2 linked regions of the Variovorax paradoxus genome follow. The protein of the gene in region 1 binds, or shares a complex with, the protein of each later gene. Links are inferred from orthologs where the notes say so. Each region holds a gene or a part of one and is shown on either strand. Other genes may lie near its edges. The genes, in order: accB and accD.

The links.
Region 2: the proteins of accB (region 1) and accD are in contact, whole or in part, in a solved structure (PDB 8UXZ), measured with the Escherichia coli proteins. The link is inferred for Variovorax paradoxus from one-to-one orthologs.

The regions. Positions count from the first base shown.
Region 1 is NZ_JAUSXG010000001.1:4,288,692-4,299,360, reverse strand. The notes cover bases 159-3,018. They hold accB (acetyl-CoA carboxylase biotin carboxyl carrier protein), read left to right. Parts: upstream 159-1,289; coding sequence 1,290-1,748; downstream 1,749-3,018. Other genes in these bases: accC (acetyl-CoA carboxylase biotin carboxylase subunit), read left to right, coding at 1,869-3,018; QFZ42_RS20635 (TlpA family protein disulfide reductase), read left to right, coding at 646-1,191; QFZ42_RS20640 (hypothetical protein), read left to right, coding at 159-645. Outside these bases: more of QFZ42_RS20640, read left to right, coding at 46-158; more of accC, read left to right, coding at 3,019-3,218; prmA (50S ribosomal protein L11 methyltransferase), read left to right, coding at 3,234-4,118; QFZ42_RS20615 (zinc-ribbon and DUF3426 domain-containing protein), read left to right, coding at 4,189-5,613; QFZ42_RS20610 (carbohydrate kinase family protein), read left to right, coding at 5,672-6,574; QFZ42_RS20605 (histone H1-like DNA-binding protein), read right to left, coding at 6,666-7,193; QFZ42_RS20600 (ribonucleotide-diphosphate reductase subunit beta), read right to left, coding at 7,390-8,562; QFZ42_RS20595 (ribonucleoside-diphosphate reductase subunit alpha), read right to left, coding at 8,741-10,669. UniProt on the Escherichia coli protein: This protein is a component of the acetyl coenzyme A carboxylase complex; first, biotin carboxylase catalyzes the carboxylation of the carrier protein and then the transcarboxylase transfers the carboxyl group to form malonyl-CoA.
Region 2 is NZ_JAUSXG010000001.1:3,748,233-3,758,395, reverse strand. The notes cover bases 53-3,039. They hold accD (acetyl-CoA carboxylase, carboxyltransferase subunit beta), read right to left. Parts: upstream 1,989-3,039; coding sequence 1,116-1,988; downstream 53-1,115. Other genes in these bases: trpB (tryptophan synthase subunit beta), read right to left, coding at 2,900-3,039; trpA (tryptophan synthase subunit alpha), read right to left, coding at 2,055-2,900; QFZ42_RS18055 (YggT family protein), read left to right, coding at 537-1,094; QFZ42_RS18060 (LON peptidase substrate-binding domain-containing protein), read right to left, coding at 53-487. Outside these bases: more of QFZ42_RS18060, read right to left, coding at 1-52; more of trpB, read right to left, coding at 3,040-4,177; QFZ42_RS18035 (phosphoribosylanthranilate isomerase), read right to left, coding at 4,226-4,921; tRNA pseudouridine(38-40) synthase TruA, read right to left, coding at 4,918-5,730; QFZ42_RS18025 (FimV/HubP family polar landmark protein), read right to left, coding at 5,761-8,481; asd (aspartate-semialdehyde dehydrogenase), read right to left, coding at 8,743-9,885; leuB (3-isopropylmalate dehydrogenase), read right to left, coding at 9,978-10,163.

The sequences.
Region 1 (10,669 bases):
CTGATGTTTCGTGCGGGGGCGGCGTACTGCGGGCAAAATGTCCCGATGGACACGACCACCAAGCGTGAGATCGCCGCCACCGCCGCCCGCCTCGTGGTCGAGGAGGGGCTGGAGTACGGCCCGGCCAAGCGCCGGGCGGTGCGCGATCTTGGCCTGTCGTCGCGCACGGCGCTGCCGAACAACGACGAGGTCGAAGCGGAAGTGCGTGACTACATCGCGCTTTATTGCGCCGACACCCAGCCGCAGGAACTGCATGCCTTGCGGCTGCTCGCTCTCGAATGGATGGAGCGCATGGCGGCGTTTCGCCCGCACATCGGGGGCGCCGTCTGGCACGGCACGGCCACGCGGCTGTCAGACATTTATATTCAGTTGTTCTGCGATGATTCCAAGTCGGCCGAAATTGCCCTGATCGACCACCATGTGGACTACGAGCCGCGCATGGTCACCGGTTTTCACGGTGAGCAAGTCGAGGCCCTGAGCGTGCATGCCGCGAGCCGCGCGCTTGGCGAAGAGATCGGGGTGCACCTGCTGGTGTATGACCTCGACGATCTGCGCGGGGCGCTTCGGCCCGATGCCCAGGGACGCACACCGCGCGGTGACCTGGCCGCGCTGCGCCGGTTGATTGAAAGAGAAAAGGACAAGTGAATGATTTCTTCGCCCACACGGCGGCGCCTCCTGTATGGCGGCGTGGCAGTTGCGGCCGCTGCGGCGGGACTGGGCGGCGCATGGTGGCGTGAGCGCGGCAGCGGGACGAAGAGCGAGGTCCTGGATGCGGCCTTCTGGGATCAGCGCTTCGACCGTCCCGAGGGTGGTGAACTGGTGTTTTCCAGTTTGCGCGGCAAACCGCTGCTGCTGAATTTCTGGGCCACCTGGTGTCCGCCCTGCGTCGAAGAGATGCCGATGATTGACCGCTTTTTTCGTGAAAATGGCGGCAACGGCTGGCAAGTTGTGGGCTTGGCCATCGATCAGCCGAGTGCTGTGCGCAAGTTCCTGCAGAAAACCCCTGTTGCCTACGCCATCGGACTGGCCGGCCTGCAGGGAACGGAATTGGTCAAAAATCTCGGCAATACCACTGGCGGATTGCCTTTCACGCTCGTCCTGGACGGCGCTGGCACCGTGGCGGCTCGTAAAATGGGCAAGCTGGAACCTGCCGACCTCGACGCTTGGCGGCGTGAACTGGTTCACGGTTAGAATCAGATACACCTCGGCATTCGCCGCCAATCGCTAAAGATCAACGATTTTTAGCCAAGTTACATCCTAATGACCGGCAAAGTCGGCACTGGAGCCTCATGGATCTGCGCAAACTCAAGACACTGATCGATCTGGTGTCTGAATCCAATATTTCCGAACTGGAAATCACCGAAACCGAAGGCAAGGTTCGCATCGTCAAGGGCGGCGGCGCCGCCCCGGTGCAGTATGTGCAAACCTTGGCAGCCCCTCCCACGGCCGCCCCGGTCGCCGGTGCAGCCGCCGCACCGGCCGCCAGTGCTCCCGCGGTCGAAGCCGCACCGGCCGGCCACGCGGTCAAGTCGCCGATGGTCGGAACGTTCTACCGTTCGTCCAGCCCCGGCGCCGCCGCTTTCGTCGAAGTCGGCAGCAAGGTCAACGAGGGCGACACCATCTGCATCATCGAAGCGATGAAGATCCTCAACGAAATCGAAGCGGACAAGTCCGGCACGATCACCCAGATCCTCGGCGAAAACGGTCAGGCGGTCGAATACGGCCAGCCCCTGTTCATCATCGAGTGACCATGTCCAAGAAGATTCTGGTTGCGAACCGGGGGGCTCGCGCCTCGGCGCGGACGGGCGAAGGCCGTCGAATTGCCCTGGCACGCACAGCGTGCGGGCGATGCAGCCGCGGGGGCGCACATGTTTAAGAAGATACTGGTTGCCAATCGCGGCGAAATCGCCCTCCGGATTCAGCGCGCCTGCAGCGAGATGGGCATCAAGGCCGTGATGGTCTATTCCGAAGCCGATCGCGACGCCAAGTACGTCAAGCTGGCGCAGGAAGCGGTCTGCATCGGCCCGGCACCCTCGGCGCTGAGCTATCTCAACATGCCGGCGATCATTTCGGCCGCCGAAGTGACCGATGCCGAAGCCATCCACCCCGGCTACGGCTTCCTCAGCGAGAACGCCAACTTCGCCGAGCGCGTGGAGCAGAGCGGCTTCCAGTTCATCGGCCCGACGCCCGACAACATCCGCACGATGGGTGACAAGGTCTCGGCCAAGCAGGCCATGATCAAGGCCGGCGTGCCTTGCGTGCCCGGCTCCGAGGGTGAGCTCTCGGACGACGCCGCCACCAACAAGCGCATCGCCCGTGCCATCGGCTATCCGGTCATCATCAAGGCGGCGGGCGGCGGCGGTGGCCGCGGCATGCGCGTGGTGCACACCGAGGCGGCGCTGATCAACGCGATCCAGATGACCAAGGCGGAGGCTGGTGCGGCCTTCAGCAATCCGGCCGTGTACATGGAGAAGTTTCTCCAGAACCCGCGCCACATCGAGATCCAGATCCTCGCCGACAAGCACAAGAACGCTGTCTACCTGGGCGAGCGCGACTGCTCCATGCAGCGCCGCCACCAGAAGGTGATCGAGGAATCGCCGGCCCCCGGCATTCCGCGCAAGCTGATCGAGAAGATCGGCGAGCGTTGCGCCGCGGCCTGCAAGAAGATCGGCTACCGCGGCGCCGGCACCTTCGAGTTCCTCTACGAGAACGGCGAGTTCTATTTCATCGAAATGAACACGCGCGTGCAGGTGGAGCATCCGGTGACTGAGTTCACCACTGGCATCGACATCGTGAAGACGCAGATCACGGTAGCCGCCGGCGAGAAGTTGCCGTTCACGCAGCGCCAGATCGAGATGCGCGGCCATGCCATCGAGGTCCGCATCAATGCCGAGGACGCGTGGAAGTTCACGCCGTCGCCGGGCCGCATCACCATGTGGCACCCGCCGGGCGGCCCTGGGGTGCGTGTCGATTCGCACGCGTACACCAACTATTTCGTGCCGCCGAACTACGACTCGATGATCGGCAAGATCATTGTCTACGGCGACACGCGCGAGCAGGCCATGGCGCGCATGCGCACGGCGCTGAACGAAACCGTGATCGAAGGCATCCAGACCAACATTCCGCTGCACCGCGAGCTGATGGTCGACGCCAAGTTCATGAGCGGCGGCACCAACATCCACTATCTGGAAGAGTGGCTGGCGGCGCACAAGCGCTGAACGGCACCCGACGCCATGTTCGAACTTCGCCTGATGGCGCCGGAAGACCGGGTCGAAATGCTCGGCGATGCGCTCGACGCCCTCGATGCGCTGAGCGTGTCGGTGGAAGACGCCGACGCGCAGACCGATGCCGAGCAGGCGCTGTTCGGCGAGCCCGGCATGCCGCCGCCCAAGGAGGGCTGGCAGCGGTCGCGCGTGATTGCGCTGTTCGCCGACCAGGCCGTCGCGAAGGAGGCCGCCTCGGTGCTCGCGCTGCAGGATTTCTTCGAGGGCTGCGCGGTGCTCGGCACGGCGCCGGTGCCCGAGCAGGATTGGGTGCGGCTCACGCAGTCGCAGTTCGCCCCGGTCGAGATCACGCCCGAGTTCTGGATCGTGCCGACCTGGCATGAACCGCCCGAACAGGCAAAACAGGTCATCCGGCTGGACCCGGGGCTCGCCTTCGGCACCGGCACCCATCCCACCACGCGCATGTGCCTGCGTTGGATTGCGAAGCAGGGCGCATTCGGCGACCAGCGTGTTCTCGACTACGGCTGCGGTTCCGGCATTCTTGCGATCGGGACGGCGAAGTTCGGTGCGCGCGATATCGATGCCGTCGACATCGACGAGGCCGCCGTTTCGTCGACCCGCCTCAACGCCGAAGCGAATGGCGTGCAACTGAACGCCGGCCTGCCGGAAGCGGCCAAGGGCCGCTACGACACGGTGCTGGCCAACATCCTGGCGACGCCGCTCAAGGTGCTTGCGCCGCTGCTGCGCAACCACGTGGCGCCAGGCGGATCGCTGGTGCTCGCCGGCATCCTGGAGCGGCAGGCCGACGAGCTGAAGCAGGCCTACGCGCCGTACGCCGCACTTGAAGTCAGCGACACCGAGGACGGCTGGATCCTGATGACGGCGCGCTGCTGAAGACGCAGCCGCCTTTCACGCCTCTGCGTCCACTCGCGCGGCGAGGGCTCAACCCTACAATCGCCCGGTCATGAGCCTCGTCACGCGTTGCCCCGCCTGTGCCACCACCTTCAAGGTGGTGCGCGATCAGCTTCGCATCTCGGATGGCTGGGTGCGCTGCGGCCGCTGCAGCCATGTGTTCGACGCGACGCTCGATCTGCACGAGGCGCCGGACGGCGCTCCGGCCCCGACGGCCCCATCTTCGCCGGAGCATTCTGCAAAACCCGAGGCCGAGCCCGGGCCGCCCGAACAGCATCCGTCGCCGGCCAAGCAGGCCGCGCCAGAGTCGCCGAGTGCCGCTGAGGACGCGGACTTTTTCGACGATGAACCGGAGCATGACGAACCGCGGGATGCGACCGCCTCGGCATCGGTTCAAGAGATAGACGAACTCCTCGCGCCTGCGCCGCTTCCCGAGACCAGGCCTGCGCCGCCGCCGGCACCAAGCTCCGCAGCTGCCACCACGTCCGCGACGGCCTTCGTATTGCCGGCGCACGGCATCCTGGCCGACGAATTGTGGTCCGACTTCGAGGCGAACGAGCCCGAATGGCGGCCGCCGGTGAGTTCGCTGCCGCCGTTTCCGAACATCGACCTGAATCTTGCGGCCCCGCCTTCGCCGCCGCCACCACCGCCTCCCCCGTTGCCGGCCTTGCGCATCAAGGCACGGGAAATGGCGGCATCGGCCAGCGTCGAGGATGAAAAGCACGAGTCCACTCAAGACCGCGATCAGGTACAGATGCAGAAGGCACTGCGCCGGGCGCGCATCAAGTCGGCCAAGATCGCGAGCGCCAAGGCCCGCGACGAACGGGTCGCCGCAAAAGCTTCGGCCTCGATGGTCCGTGAGGCGAGTGAGCCGGAGCGCGGCTCGGGCCCGTCGCCGTTTCCCTCGCCCCTTCAGGAGGCGGAAGATTCGGACAGGGTTCCTTTTTCGGGCGATGGGAAAGCAAGCCCCGGCGACGGCGGTTTCTGGCAGCGCGGCCCCGTGCGATTCTGGCTCTGGCTTCTCGCCGTCTTGGCCGTCGTGCTCTTCGTCGCGCAGGTCTTGCACCACGAGCGCGACGGCATCGTGGCCCGGCAGCCGAACCTGCGTCCCGCATTCGCCGCGCTCTGCCGGCTCACCGGCTGCGAGCTCACGGCGTTGCGCCAGATCGGCGACGTCGTGATCGAGGGCGCGGCCTTCGCCCGTGAGAAGACCGGCAACAACGACTACCGGCTCAGCTTTACCTTGCGCAACGGCGCCACGGTTCCGCTCGCCATGCCGGCCGTCGAACTTTCCCTGCTCGACACGCAAGAACGCGCCGTGGTGCGCCGCGTGTTGATGGCCGCGGACTACGGTGCGCCCACCGTGCTTGCGGCGCGCTCCGATCAGGCCGCATCGCTGCCGCTGACATTGACCGCAACGGAAGCGGCCACGCTCCCGCCCATCGCCGGCTACCGCGTGGAAGCGTTCTATCCATAGGCCGCGCTCGCGCGCGTGCCTTGTTCATTCCCTTTTCATCTTCAACCAACGGCACACCATGGCAGCAGTGATTTGCGGTTCCCTCGCGTTCGACACCATCATGACCTTCGAGGGCCGGTTTGCCGACCAGATCCTTCCGGACCAGTTGCACATCCTCAATGTATCGTTCCTGGTGCCGGGTTTGCGGCGTGACTTCGGTGGCTGTGCCGGCAACATCGCCTACAGCCTCAACGCACTGGGCGGCACGGCATTGCCGATGGCCACGCTCGGAAGCGACGGCGCCGACTACCTGGAGCGCATGCGCTCGCTGGGCATCAGCACGGAGTTCGTGCGCCAGCTCGGCGACACCTTCACCGCCCAGGCGATGATCATGAACGACGTCGACAACAACCAGATCACGGCCTTCCATCCCGGTGCGATGCAGCAGGCGCACATCACCAAGGTGGCCGCGCGCGACGACATCAAGGTCGGCATCATCGCGCCCGATGGACGCGACGCGATGCTGCAGCATGCGGAGCAGTTCGCCGCCGCCGGCATTCCGTTCGTGTTCGATCCGGGCCAGGGACTGCCGATGTTCGACGGCGAGGCGCTCAAGCACTTCATCGACCTGGCGAGCTGGGTCGTGGTCAACGACTACGAAGGAAAGATGCTGTCGCAGCGTACCGGCTGGAGCCTTGCCGAGATATCGAAACGCGTGCGCGGCCTCGTCGTGACGCTGGCGGCCGACGGTTGCGAGGTCTGGACCGATGGCGAGCGCGAGCATGTGCCGGGCGTGACGCCGACCGAGGTGGTCGAGCCCACCGGTTGCGGCGACGCGTGGCGCGGCGCGCTGCTGTTCGGTCTCGAGAAGGAATGGCCGCTCGCGCAGTGCGCAGCACTGGGCAACCGCATCGGCGCGCTCAAGATTGCCCAGCGCGGACCGCAGAACTACCAGGTCGACAGGAAAGCACTCGGCCTTTGAGCCGGTTGTTGGCCTTCTTCATCAGGCGCCCATAAAAAAAGCCCGACACCGTGAGGTGCCGGGCTTTTTGCCGTCAAGGCCGCTGAGAAACTCAGGGCTTGCTGGCCGTCGGAAACGGCCAGGCTGCCTGCGGGTTCAGCGTCGTTTGCGCAGCAGGAGCAGGCGCTGCGGCAGGTGCTGCCTTGGCGGCCTTCTTCGCAGCAGGCTTCTTGGCAGCAGCGGCAGGCTTGGCAGCGGGCTTTTTCGCGGCTTTCTTGGCCGCAGCCTTTTTGGCAGGAGCCTTCTTGGCGGCAGCCTTCTTCGCAGGGGCCTTCTTGGCAGCGGCCTTCTTCGCCGGAGCCTTCTTCGCCGCCGCCTTCTTGGCAGGAGCCTTCTTCGCTGCGGCCTTCTTCGCCGGAGCCTTCTTGGCAGCGGCCTTCTTGGCCGGAGCTGCCTTCTTCGCGGCTACCTTCTTCGCAGGCGCCTTCTTGGCGGCTACCTTCTTGGCGGCGACCTTCTTGGCCGGAGCCTTCTTCGCAGCTACCTTCTTTGCCGGAGCCTTCTTAGCGGCCGCGACCTTCTTTGCCGGAGCCTTCTTTGCAGCGGCTTTCTTAGCCGGCGCTTTCTTTGCAGTTGCCATTTCTATTTCTCCTTGATCAAGTTGAAAAAATCAACCTATTGAAGCACTCCGCGCACGTTGGTAGCGCAAAGCGATTCATGGCGTTGGAATCTGTGCTCCAGCACCATGAACACCTGAGCCCTCATCCATGCCGCGCTCTTCGGCGCGATCGGTGGCAAGGGCAATTCTTGAATTCATTAATTCTTGTCGGAAAGATTCAATCCCAGGAGAGCGCGCCACCCGACTGGTACTCGATCACGCGGGTCTCGAAGAAATTGCGCTCTTTCTTCAGGTCAATCATTTCGCTCATCCAGGGGAACGGGTTTTCCTCGTTCGGGAAGAGCGTTTCGAGGCCGATCTGCTGTGCACGCCGGTTGGCAATGTAGCGCAGATAGCCCTTGAACATGGAGGCATTCATGCCGAGCACACCGCGCGGCATGGTGTCTTCGGCGTATTTGTACTCGAGTTCGACCGCCTTCATGAAGAGGGCCTTGATCTCCGCCTTGAACTCGTTGGTCCAGAGACCGGGGTTCTCGAGCTTGAGCTGGTTGATCAGGTCGATGCCGAAATTGCAGTGCATCGACTCGTCGCGCAGGATGTACTGGTACTGCTCGGCGGCGCCGGTCATCTTGTTCTGGCGGCCCAGCGCAAGGATTTGCGTGAAGCCGACGTAGAAGAAGAGGCCTTCCATCAGGCAGGCGAACACGATCAGCGACTTGAGCAGCGTCTGGTCGGTTTCGTGCGTGCCGGTCTTGAAGAGCGGGTCGCTGATGGCGTCGATGAACGGGATCAGGAACTGGTCCTTCTCGCGGATCGACGGCACTTCGTTGTAGGCGTTGAAGATCTCGCTCTCGTCCAGGCCGAGCGACTCGACGATGTACTGGTACGCGTGCGTGTGGATCGCTTCCTCGAAAGCCTGGCGCAGCAGGAACTGCCGGCATTCGGGCGCCGTGATGTGGCGGTAGGTGCCCAGCACGATGTTGTTGGCGGCCAGCGAGTCGGCGGTCACGAAGAAGCCGAGGTTGCGCTTGACGATGCGGCGCTCGTCTTCGGTCAGGCCGTTCGGGTCTTTCCACAACGCGATGTCGCGCGTCATGTTCACCTCTTGCGGCATCCAGTGGTTGGCGCAGGTGGCGAGGTATTTTTCCCAGGCCCACTTGTACTTGAACGGCACCAGCTGGTTGACGTCGGTCTGGCCGTTGATGATGCGCTTGTCGGATGCCTTGACGCGCTGCGCCGCGACGGGAGCCGTGGGTTGTGCAATCGACGAAGTCGGAGCGTCCACCGATCGGCCTGCGGGCAAGCCGCTGGTCGATGCGTGGTGTTGCTGCAATCCTTGTTGCATATCCTTTGGTAAGGAGGGCTTGACTTCTTCGTCCCAGGTCAACATAGAAAAATCCAATGCTCAATTATCGGAGCAACGATGTGAGTTGCAAAGTGCTCGTTCACGTCGCGCTCCATTTATGTGGTTGTTATGTTGCTCTCATGCATCGCGCGATGTCAGTCAATGCCGTGATCGACTGAGGGTTCGCGCGTTGTGCATGGACCTCGCTCGCTTCACTCACGCGTCATTGGCATGCTTCGCAGGTCGGATCGTCCACGCCGCAGAACGCGATGTCGGTGGCGGGAATCGCGTTCATCTGCGCCTTCGCCGCGGCAGCTGCTGCGTCGAGTGCGCTCATGCCCGAGGGTGCATCGCTGCCCGACGACACCGCGTTGAGGCGGCCCGATTGCACGGTGGATTTCTCGGCGTGCGTCGCGCTCTGCGTGCGCAGGTAGTAGGTGGTCTTCAGGCCGCGCAGCCATGCGAGCTTGTAGGTGTCGTCGAGCTTCTTGCCCGAAGCGCCGGCCATGTAGATGTTGAGCGACTGCGCCTGGTCGATCCACTTCTGGCGACGCGAGGCGGCTTCGACGAGCCATGTGGTTTCCACTTCGAACGCGGTGGCGTAGAGCGCCTTCACGTCTTGCGGCACGCGGTCGATCGGACGCAGCGAACCGTCGAAGTGCTTCAGGTCCATGACCATCACGTCGTCCCACAGGCCCAGGCGCTTCAGGTCACGCACCAGGTAGTGGTTGATCACGGTGAACTCGCCCGACAGGTTCGACTTGACCGAGAGGTTGCCGAAGCAGGGCTCGATGGAGGCGTCGACGCCGATGATGTTCGAGATGGTCGCGGTCGGTGCGATGGCCACGCAGTTGGAGTTGCGCATGCCGTCGGCCTTGATCTTCTGGCGCAGCGCGTCCCAGTCGAGCGTGGACGAGCGGTCGACCTCGACGTAGCCGCCGCGCGCCTTTTCGAGCAGGTCGAGCGTGTCGATCGGCAGGATGCCCTTGTCCCACAGCGAGCCCTTGTAGCTCGAGTACTTGCCGCGTTCCCTGGCCAGCTCGGTCGATGCCCAGTAGGCGTGGTAGCAGATGGCTTCCATCGATTCGTCGGCGAACTGAACGGCTTCCTGCGATGCGTAGGGAATGCGCAGTTCGTACAGCGCGTCCTGGAAGCCCATGAGGCCCAGGCCGACCGGACGGTGGCGCAGGTTCGAGTCGCGCGCCTTCTTCACGGCGTAGTAGTTGATGTCGATCACGTTGTCGAGCATGCGCATGGCCGTCGAAATCGTGCGCTTGAGCTTTTCCTGGTCGACCTTGCCGTCCTTCAGATGCTGCAGCAGGTTCACCGAACCCAGGTTGCAGACGGCGGTTTCGGTGTCGCTGGTGTTCAGCGTGATCTCGGTGCACAGGTTCGACGAGTGAACCACGCCGGCGTGCTGCTGCGGCGAGCGCACGTTGCAGGCGTCCTTGAAAGTGATCCACGGATGCCCGGTTTCGAACAGCATCGTGAGCATCTTGCGCCACAGGTCCGAGGCCTGGATGGTGCGGGCGGGCTTGATCTCGCCGCGCGCGGCCTTTTCTTCGTAGGCGGTGTAGGCCTTCTCGAAGTCGGCGCCGAACAGGTCGTGCAGGTCGGGCACGTTCGAAGGCGAGAACAGCGTCCAGGTGCCCTTTTCCATCACGCGGCGCATGAAGAGGTCGGGAATCCAGTTGGCCGTGTTCATGTCGTGCGTGCGGCGGCGGTCGTCGCCGGTGTTCTTGCGCAGCTCCAGGAACTCCTCGATGTCGAGGTGCCAGGTTTCAAGGTATGTGCAGACGGCGCCCTTGCGTTTGCCGCCCTGATTCACCGCCACGGCGGTGTCGTTCACCACCTTGAGGAACGGCACCACGCCCTGCGATTCGCCGTTGGTGCCCTTGATGTGGCTGCCGAGTGCGCGCACGCGGGTCCAGTCGTTGCCCAGGCCGCCCGCAAACTTGGAGAGCAGGGCGTTTTCCTTGATCGACTCGTAGATGCCGTCGAGGTCGTCGGGCACGGTGGTCAGGTAGCAGCTCGAGAGCTGCGAGCGCAGCGTCCCGGCGTTGAACAGCGTGGGCGTGCTCGACATGAAGTCGAACGACGACAGCACTTCGTAGAACTCGATGGCGCGGGCTTCGCGGTCGATCTCTCCGAG
Region 2 (10,163 bases), 540 kb from region 1 along the record:
CGCCGATGGGCAGGCGCACGGCTTCCGCGCCCTGCGCGCGGCGGCGTTCTTCGAGCGTGTCGACCAGGCGCCGGAGCGCCGTGGCCGTGTGCTGGAGATCGTCGGGAATTTCGAGCGCGGTGTCCGCGGGCACGGCTTCCACTTCGGCCACCCACAAACCGTATTTCTGCAGCTCGGTATGGCGAACCCGGAAACGCTGTGTGCCGATGCATTCGATCTGGAGCAGGCCGCTTTGCGGCGAATCGAATTCACGGATGACGGCCAGCGTGCCGATGGCCGCAAAGCTTTCCGCGTCGGCGCCGGCCTTGCGCACCTCGCTGCCGCTCGTGAGGCTGACCACGCCGAACGGCGCATCGGCCTTGCGGCATTTGCCGACCATGTCGAGATAACGTACCTCGAAAATACGCAGGGGAAGCACGCCGCCGGGGAACAGAACCGTACCGAGCGGGAACAATGGCAGTGAATGCAGAAGGGGCTGTGTCGTCATCGAAGAACCTTGCATGGCTATCATCGCATTCCGCTCACGACCCTGCCCCATGCTCTACCAGATCCCCTCGTTCCTTCTCGACGTGATCGTCGGCCTGCTCGGCGGCGCTTGCCTGCTGCGCCTTTACATGCAGTACCACCGGGTGCCGTTCGGCAATCCGCTCGGGCGCTTCGTGTTCGCGATGACCGACTGGATCGTGCTGCCGCTGCGCCGCATCGTGCCGTCGGTCAAGCGCTGGGACCTGGCGAGCGCGATCGCGGCCTGGCTCCTGGTGATCGTGAAGTTCCTGCTGCTGTGGCTGCTGATCGGCAACCTGGGGCGTATTGCCGCCTTGCCGCTGGTCTCGCTGGTGGGGTTGCTGCAGCTTGCGGTGTCGGGCCTCACCGCGCTGCTGGTGGTCTATGCCGTGCTGTCGTGGATACCGGGGGCGTCGCCGATGCTGCTCGACCTGATTTCGCGGCTGGCGGAGCCGCTGGTGCGGCCGTTCAGGCGCTTCATTCCGCTGATTGGCGGCGTGGACCTGTCGCCCCTGGCCGCCATCGTGGTGCTGCAGGTGATTGCCATCGTGCTGGGCAACCTGCTGGTCTGGGCCTACCGGCTGGGCTGAGGCCCTCCGGCAGGATTCTTGTCAGATGACGGCGTCGGCTGGCTGGCGCAGCAGCATCGCGAGCGTGCTCGCAATGGTCTTGCGCAGCTCGCGGCGGTCGCTGATGAAGTCGATCGCGCCCTTGGTCTGCAGGAACTCCGCGCGCTGAAAGCCCTCGGGCAGCGTCACGCGCACGGTCGACTCGATCACGCGCGGGCCGGCAAAGCCGATCAGCGCCTTGGGCTCGGCAATGACCACGTCGCCCACGAAGGCGAAGCCGGCCGAAACGCCGCCCATGGTGGGGTCGGTCAGCACGCTGATGTAGGGCAGGCCCTTCTTCGCAAGACGCGTGAGCGCCGCGTTGGTCTTGGCCATCTGCATCAGCGAGAGCAGGCCTTCCTGCATGCGCGCGCCGCCGGTGGCGGTGAAGCAGATGAAAGGCACCTTCTGCTCGATGGCCGTTTCGACGCCGCGCACGAAGCGCTCGCCGACCACGCTGCCCATGCTGCCGCCCATGAATTCGAATTCGAAGCAGGCCACGACCACGCTGATGCTGTGGACCGAGCCGCCCATGACGACCAGCGCGTCGGTTTCGCCGGTGTTCTCGAGCGCTTCCTTGAGCCGCTCGGGGTACCGGCGGCTGTCCTTGAACTTGAGCGCGTCGACGGGAAGCACTTCCTGGCCGAGTTCATAGCGGCCTTCGGCGTCGAGAAAAGCATCGAGCCGTGCGCGGGCGCCGATGCGGTGGTGGTGGCTGCAGCTCGGGCAGACGTTCTGGTTGTGCTCGAGATCGGTCTTGTAGAGCACCGTCTCGCAGGCGGGGCATTTGATCCACAGGCCCTCGGGCACCTGGCGGCGCTCCGACGGGTCGGTTTGTGCGATCTTGGCGGGTAGCAGTTTTTCAAGCCAGCTCATAGGACTCCGGAATTAGCTCCCCTCTCCCGCATGCGGGAGAGGGGCTGGGGGTGAGGGCAGCCGTGATTATCGGCCAGCCGCATTCTTGGCGGTAGCCGCCGGCAGGGCGTCCAGCGCCTCGCGGATGCCAGCGAGAAATTCGCGCACCGCCGGCACGACTTTCTCGCGCGGCTGTCCGTCGATCAGCTGGATGATCTTCGTGCCGATCACGACCGCATCCGCCGCCGAACCCACGGCCTGCGCCGTGCGCGCGTCGCGGATGCCGAAGCCCACGCCGACCGGGATGCTCACATGCGCGCGGATGCGCGGGATCATCTGGCCGACCGCTTCGGTGTCGAGGTGGCCTGCGCCCGTCACGCCCTTGAGCGACACGTAGTAGACATAGCCGCTTGCGATGCGTGCGACCTGCGCCATGCGCTCGCTGGTGCTGGTGGGGGCCAGCAGGAAGATCAGGTCGATGCCCGCGGCCTTGAGCTCCGCGGCGAAGTCCTCGCACTCCTCGGGCGGGTAGTCGACCACCAGGAGGCCGTCGACGCCGGCGGCCGATGCGTCGCGGATGAAGGCCTTCTTGCCGTGCACCAGGTCGTAGCGCTCGACCGGATTGGCGTAGCCCATCAGCACCACGGGCGTGGTCGCGTCCTTCTGTCGGAAGGTGGCCACGATGGCGAGCACTTGCTTCATGCCGACGCCCAGGGCCAACGCGACTTCACCGGCTTTCTGGATCACGGGGCCGTCGGCCATGGGGTCGGAGAAGGGCACCCCGAGCTCGATCACGTCGGCACCCGCTTCGACCATGCCGTGCATCAGTTCGGGCGTGATGTCGGCGTAGGGAAAACCGGCCGTCACGTAAGGAATGAGCGCGCGGCGACCGTCTTTCTTCAGCGCGTCGAAGGTGGCGGCAATGCGGCTCATCACTTGCCTCCCTTCACACTGAGGCCGCGCATCGAGGGCCGGTCGTAGAAGTCGACGCCCGACAGGTCGGCCACGGTGCCGATGTCCTTGTCGCCGCGGCCCGAGAGGTTCACCAGGATCGACTGGTCCGGCCGCATGGTCTTCGCGAGTTTCATCGCATAGGCCATCGCGTGGCTCGATTCGAGGGCCGGGATGATGCCTTCGGTGCGGCACAGGTAGTGAAAGGCTTCGAGCGCCTCGGCATCGGTGATGCCGACGTACTCCGCGCGGCCGATGTCGGCCAGGTGCGCATGCTCGGGTCCCACGCCCGGGTAGTCGAGTCCGGCGCTGATGCTGTGGGTTTCGGTGATCTGGCCGTCTTCGTTCTGCAGCAGGTAGGTGCGGTTGCCGTGCAGCACACCCGGACTGCCGCGCAGGATCGACGCCGAGTGCTTGCCGCTGTCGAGCCCTTCACCCGCGGCCTCAACGCCGATCAGGCGCGTGCCCGCGAACGGAATGTAGGGGTGGAAGATGCCCATCGCGTTGCTGCCGCCGCCCACGCAGGCCACCACCACGTCGGGCTGCCGGCCTTCGGCCTCGCCGGTGATGCCTTGCGCCGCGAGCATGGCGGGCATCTGGTCGATGCACTCGGTGCCGATCACGCTCTGGAAGTCGCGCACCATCGTCGGGTACGGGTGCGGGCCGGCCACGGTGCCGATGATGTAGAAGGTGTTTTCCACGTTGGTCACCCAGTCGCGCATGGCCTCGTTGAGCGCGTCCTTCAGCGTCTTGCTGCCCGATTCCACCGGCACCACCGTGGCGCCGAGCAGGTTCATGCGGTAGACGTTCGGGCTCTGGCGCTTCACGTCCTGGCTGCCCATGTAGACCACGCATTCGAGGCCGTAGCGTGCGCAGATGGTGGCGGTGGCCACGCCGTGCTGGCCGGCGCCGGTTTCGGCGATCACGCGGGGCTTGCCCATGCGGCGCGCGAGCATCGCCTGGCCGATCACGTTGTTGATCTTGTGCGCCCCGGTGTGATTCAAGTCTTCGCGCTTCAGGTAGATCTGGGCGCCGCCCATCTCGCGGCTGGTGCGCGCGGCGTGGTAGACCGGCGAGGGCCGGCCGACGAAGTGCTTCAGCTCGTAGTGGAACTCGGCGAGAAACGCCGGATCGTCCTTGAACTTGGCGTATGCATCGCGCAGCTCGTTGATCGCATGGGTGAGCGTTTCGCTCGCGAAGGTGCCGCCGTACTTGCCGAAGTGGCCGGTGGCGTCGGGTTGCTGATAATTGTCTTGCATGGTTCTCGATCGTTGGGCCGCAGCCCGAATCACGATCGGGTGCGGCGGCTAGCTGGAGAAGGAGGCGTCGGCGGCCCTGACGGCGGCGACGAACTGCCGGATCTTTCCGGCATCCTTCAGGCCCTTGTTTCCCGGGCCATCGATTTCGACGCCCGAGCTCACATCAACGGACAGCGTCTTGCAGCGTGTCCGCAGGATGCGAATGCCATCGCTCACGTTTGCAGGTGTGAGCCCACCACTCAAGACGAGGTGAGCGTCGACGGCGGGTGGAAGAAGTGACCAATCGAATGCCTTGCCGCCACCGCCAAAACCTTCGACATGGGCGTCGAGCAGGATGGCCTGGGCGTGGGAGTAATCGGACGCGTATTTTACGAGGTCGAAGCCCGCTCCGGCAGCCCCGAGCGGAATACGGGCGGCGCGCATGTAGCGGAAACGGCCCAGACGGCAGGCTTCTTCGCATTGCTGCGGCGTTTCGTCGCCGTGAAATTGAGCGATGGCGCCCTTCACCCGGGCAAGCGAAGCTATGACTTTCGGAGCATCCTCGTTGACGAACAGCAGCACCGGCGTGATGAAGGGCGGCAGGCGCGACGCCAGCTCGGCGGCGCGCTCGGCCGTGACGGCGCGCGGGCTCGCGGCGTAAAGCACGAACCCCACCGCATCGGCGCCGGCCTCGACCGCGGCATCCACGTCGGCCTCGCGCGTGAGGCCGCAGATCTTGATTCGGGTGCGGGGAGCGGCAGTCATGGCGGCCCATCATAAGGAGCGCCGCCGCCCTGCAGCGTGGCCTCGGCCGGCAGACCCCACTTGGCGTCGTACAAAGGCCCGAGAAAGTACAGCCCGTCGGCGGAGAAGGTGGGCGCAGCCACCTTGCGGCTGCGCGCCTCGAGCACCTCGGCGATCCATTCGGGCCGCTCGTCGCCGCGCCCGATGCGCACCAGGCAACCCATCAGGTTGCGGATCATGTGGTGCAGGAAGGCGTCAGCCTCGAACTCGAAATGCCAGCGGCAGCGGTCGCCGCTGCCGACGCGCGTGATCTCGATGCGCCGCAAGTCCTTGACCGGCGAGCGTGCCTGGCAGGCCGAGGCGCGAAAAGAGCTGAAGTCGTGGCGGCCCACCAGCAGGGCGGCCGCGGCGCGCATCGCATCGCCGTCGAGCGCGTGCATCGACCAGCCGACCCGGCCCGAATCGAGGCTGGGCCGCACGGGCGATTGCGACAGTACGTAGAGGTAGCGGCGGGCCAGCGCGCTGGCGCGGCAATGGAATTCGTCGGGCACCGGCTGCGCCCACTGCACGGCGATGTCGTCGGGCAGGTAGCGGTTGGTGCCGCGCATCCAGGAAAAGGGTTCGCGTTCGACGTCGGTGTCGAAGTGCACCACCTGCATCAGCGCATGCACGCCGGCATCGGTGCGGCCGGCGCACAGCGTGCCGATGGGCTGCGCAGCGAACTTGGCAAGCGCGGCTTCCAGCTTGTCCTGCACCGTGCGGCCCGAGCGCTGGCTTTGCCAGCCCTCGTACGCCTGGCCGTTGTAGCGGATGCCGAGCGCCAGCCTCACGAATTCGAAAAGTCGGGGAACGAGCCCCGCTCAGCGCAGCTCGGCGAGCAGTTGCCTGGCCTCGGACTTGAGGTCGCCAGCGCTTTCAGCCTCGACTTCCTCGACCAGCGAGCGGGCGCCTTCGACGTCGCCGATGGCCTGCAGTTCGCGAGCCAGCGACAGCTTGACCGCATGGGGGCTGTCGTCGCCGTCGTCTTCTTCCGGCATGGCCGCAGCCGGCCTCGTTGCTTCGGCGGTGCCGGCGGTCGGGCGGCTGGGAAGGCCGGCCAGCGCGCTCATGTCGAATTCGATGAAGCCCGAGTCCGCCGGAAGACCGCCGCGCAGCACGGCCGGGCGGGTGTTGTCGTCGGCTTCGTTCAGCGCCGAGGGGCGAGTGATCGGCGCCAGCGCTCCGGGGGCGGTGTCGAAGTCGTTTTCCAGGTCGACCGGCGCCGGTGCATGCGCATGGCCGTTGGAGAGGGGCGCGGCCGCTGCGGGCGCGTAGGCAGTCTTCGGCAGGCTGGCGCTCACCGGCGCGGGGCTCGTCGCGAGTGCTGCCGGCTGGCTCAGGTCGAGGTCGAAGTCCAGCGGGGCGACCGAGGGCATGAAGGCCGGCGCGGCTGCCGCAACCGCCACGGGGGCGGGCGCTGCCGCCGGGGGAACCGCGGCAACGGGCTTGGCTGCCGTGGCCAGCGCGCCTGCAAAGGCGGCGCTTTCGGCCTGGCTCACGCCGCCGCGGGCGGTGCCCGATTCGTACAGCGGATTGCCCGGATCGAGGTCCTTGCCCATGTCGACCACGCGGTTCCAGTCGGAGCCGGCGCCGTTGGTCAGCTTGTGCACTTCGGTCGCGAGGCCTTCATAGGCGCGGACGTCGCGGCGCTTGGCGTGAATTTCGAGCAGCTTGAGGTGAATGGCCGTGCGGTCTGGATTCACGCGCAGCGCTTCGCGGAGGATTTCCTCGGCCTGCAGGTCGCGGCCATAGGCCAGGTACACGTCGGCTTCGGCGACCGGGTCGACATCGCCCGCGTCGAGCTGGCTCGGCGAGTACGACAGCGACGAGACGGTGGAATCGCCGCGGTGCTTGGTGTCGACCGATTCACCGCCGCTGGCGCCGAAGAACGAGTCTTTCGGAATGCGGCTTTCGAGGAACACGCTTTCGCTCATTTCCTCGCGCCGGCGGCCCAGCACGCGGTACAGCAGGAAGCCGATCAGCAGGGCGATCAGCGCCGCGCCGGCCAGCATCAGCGGGTTGTCCATCAATTCGTCGAAGAAGCTGCGCTCGACCGGGGGCGGTGGGGCCGCCTTGACGACTGGCTTGGGCGCCGGTGCGGGAGCCGCTGCACTCGCTGCCGCTGCCGGAGCGCCCGGCATGGTTTCGGCCGACGCCGCGGCGTCAGGCGCTGCGGCGGTGGGGGCTGCTGCCGGCGTGACCGGTGCCGCGGGTGCCGTTGTGTCTGCCGGCGCCGTAGCGGTGGGCGTTGCTGCAGGCGTTGCAGCTGGAGCGGCAGGTGTGGCGGTTGTCACTGGAGCAGCAGCGGGCGCCGCAGCCGTGGCGGGCGCGGCCGGTGCCGGGCTGGTCGCCGCTGGCGATGCCGTGGCTGCCACGCCCGGGTTGGGAACCGGAATGCCAGGCGCTGCCGGCGCCGGGGCTGGAGCGGCGGCCGGTGCTGCCGAACCGGTGGCCGACTTGAGCTTGGCCAGTTCGTTGATGTTCTTCGACAGCTCGGCAACGCGGTTGTTGCTCTCCTGCGCCTGGCGGGTCTGCGCGACCTTTTCGTCGGCGGCCCGGGTGGCGGCGCTGCCTTGCGAAATCGTCAGCTTGTCGGGTACGCTCGCCGCGGCGTTGCGGTCTTCGACATTGGCCTGCACCTTGCCTGAGGCGTTGCGGCCAGCGGCGGCCACGTTCGCGGTGGGCGCGTTCTCGGCGAGGCGTTGGCGGTAGGCGCCGAAGTCGCGGCTTTGCGCGGTGATGGTGCGCCGTGCTTCCGCGGTCGGAACGGCACCGGCTTCGGCGGCGCTCGGCAGATCGAGCACGGCACCGGCCTTCATGCGGTTGATGTTGCCGCCGATGAAGGCATCGGGGTTGGCAAGCAGGAGCGCCACCAGCATCTGGTCGAGCGAGATGTCGGCCGCCTTGTGGGCGCTGGCGATCTTGCCGGCGGTGTCGCCGCGCTGCACGGTGACTTGCTCGCCGCCACCGGCCGGGCGAGCCGGGGCCGCAGCGCTGGGTGCTTGCGGTGCTGCCGAAGCAGGCGCCGGTGCTGCTGGCGCGGTAACCGGTGCAACGGGCGCTCGCTCGCGGCGTGCTGCGCGTGCCGCAGCTGCGCCCGAACGCTCTGCGGGCGGCGTGCTGATCTGCGGCGAAGAGGGGGCAACTGGCGCGCTCGGCGCCGCCTGGCGGGTCACGGGCGGATCGAGCAGCACCGTGTAGTCGCGCACCATGCGGCCGGAGGAACCGTTGGCTTCGAGCAGTAGGTCGACGAACGGGTCGTTGAGCGGACGCGTGCCGGTCAACCGCACGACGTATTGGCCGCCGGCGCGGCGTTGCAGCGTGGCCTTGACGTCGCTCAATGCGGCGTTGTACGGAACGCCCGCGTTCTTGAAGGCGTCGGCGCTGGCGACGTTGATCTTCAGGCTTTCCGCTTCCGCGGCCGCCATTTCAGTCACGTCGATTTCAGCGCGAAGCGGCTCGCCCAGTGCCGACTGCACCTTCAACTGGCCCAGCGCAAAGGCGCTGGCATCGGTGCTTGCAACGCCCAGGGCCACCGCCATGGCGGCACCTAGAACGGAAAGGCGAAGACCTTTCAAGGGCAGAGAGGGGCGAGCGGCCGATGGGCGGGCCGCGGGCAACAGATGTCTTGTCATGCTGATAGGGGCGGCTCAGGCCCAGAAATTGTAAGAGGACGTTAGCACCAACACCGGGTACTGACAAGGCGGTGCGCCTGTTCTACCCAGTGCGCGCATACTTACGCACACATCTTCTGTTGCCATAAGGCAACATTTCGGGCTTGTGGTGAGCCGCTGCGCCCCCAATCAAGCCTCGAGCAAGATGCGCAGCGTGCGGCGCAGCGGTTCGGCAGCGCCCCACAACAGCTGGTCGCCGATGGTGAAGGCGCCGACGTATTCGGGGCCCATCGCAAGCTTGCGAATGCGGCCCACGGGGATGTTCATGGTACCTGTCACGGTCACAGGCGTCAGATCCTTGAGGGTGGCCTCGCGGGTGTTCGGCACCACCTTCGCCCAGGGGTTGTCCGCGGCGATCATGGCCTCGATGTCGGCGAGCGGCACGTCCTTCTTGAGCTTGAAGGTCAGCGCCTGGCTGTGGCAGCGCATCGCGCCAACGCGCACGCAGAAGCCGTCGACCGGCACGGCGGCGGTGCCGAAGCCCGCGCCTTGGCCGAGGATCTTGTTGGTTTCGGCGCCGGCCTTCCACTCTTCCTTGGACATGCCGTCGCCCAGGTCCTTGTCGATCCAGGGGATCAGCGAACCACCGAGCGGAGCACCGAAGTTGGCCGTTTCGGCCGCGCTCAGGTTCTGCTGCTTGTGCAGCACCTTGCGGTCAATTTCAAGAATGGCGGACTTGGGGTCGTCGAGCAACGCGCGCACCTCGGTGTTGAGGGTGCCGAATTGCGTCAGCAGTTCGCGCATGTGCTGCGCACCGCCGCCCGAAGCGGCCTGGTAGGTCATGCTGGTCATCCACTCGACCAGGCCGGCCTTGTAGAGGGCGCCCACGCCCATGAGCATGCAGCTCACGGTGCAGTTGCCGCCGATCCAGTTCTTGCCGCCCTTGGCGAGCGCGTTCTGGATCACCGGCAGGTTGACCGGATCGAGCACGATGACCGCATCGTCCTGCATGCGCAGGGTGGAGGCGGCGTCGATCCAGTGGCCGCTCCAGCCGGCGGCGCGCAGCTTGGGGAATACCTCGCTGGTGTAGTCGCCGCCCTGGCAGGTGATGATGATGTCGCACTTCTTCAGTGCGTCGATGTCGTTCGCATCCTTCAGCGCGGTTTCGTTCTTCGCCATGGCCGGGGCCTTGCCGCCGGCGTTGGAGGTCGAGAAGAACAGCGGCTCGATGAGCCCGAAATCGCCTTCGGCCTGCATGCGGTCCATCAGGACCGAGCCGACCATGCCGCGCCAGCCTACGAGGCCGACCAGAGGTTGAGATGCGTTCGCCATTTCAGTTTGCCCTATTAAAAGAAAGAAAAAAGTTGTCTTTTCTTGCCCCCGACTCGTCGAGCCGGGGAGGGGCGTGACGAAGCGGGCTGCGGTTAGCCGGTAATCGTCTTTTTGGTGATTGCTGCAACGACCGCGTCGCCCATCTCACGGGTCCCGACGCGCTTCGTACCTTCTGACCAGATGTCACCCGTGCGCAGCCCGGAGGCGAGCACATGCTTGACCGCCGACTCGATACGGTCGGCAGCTTCGGCTTGGTTGAGTGAAAAGCGGAGCATCAT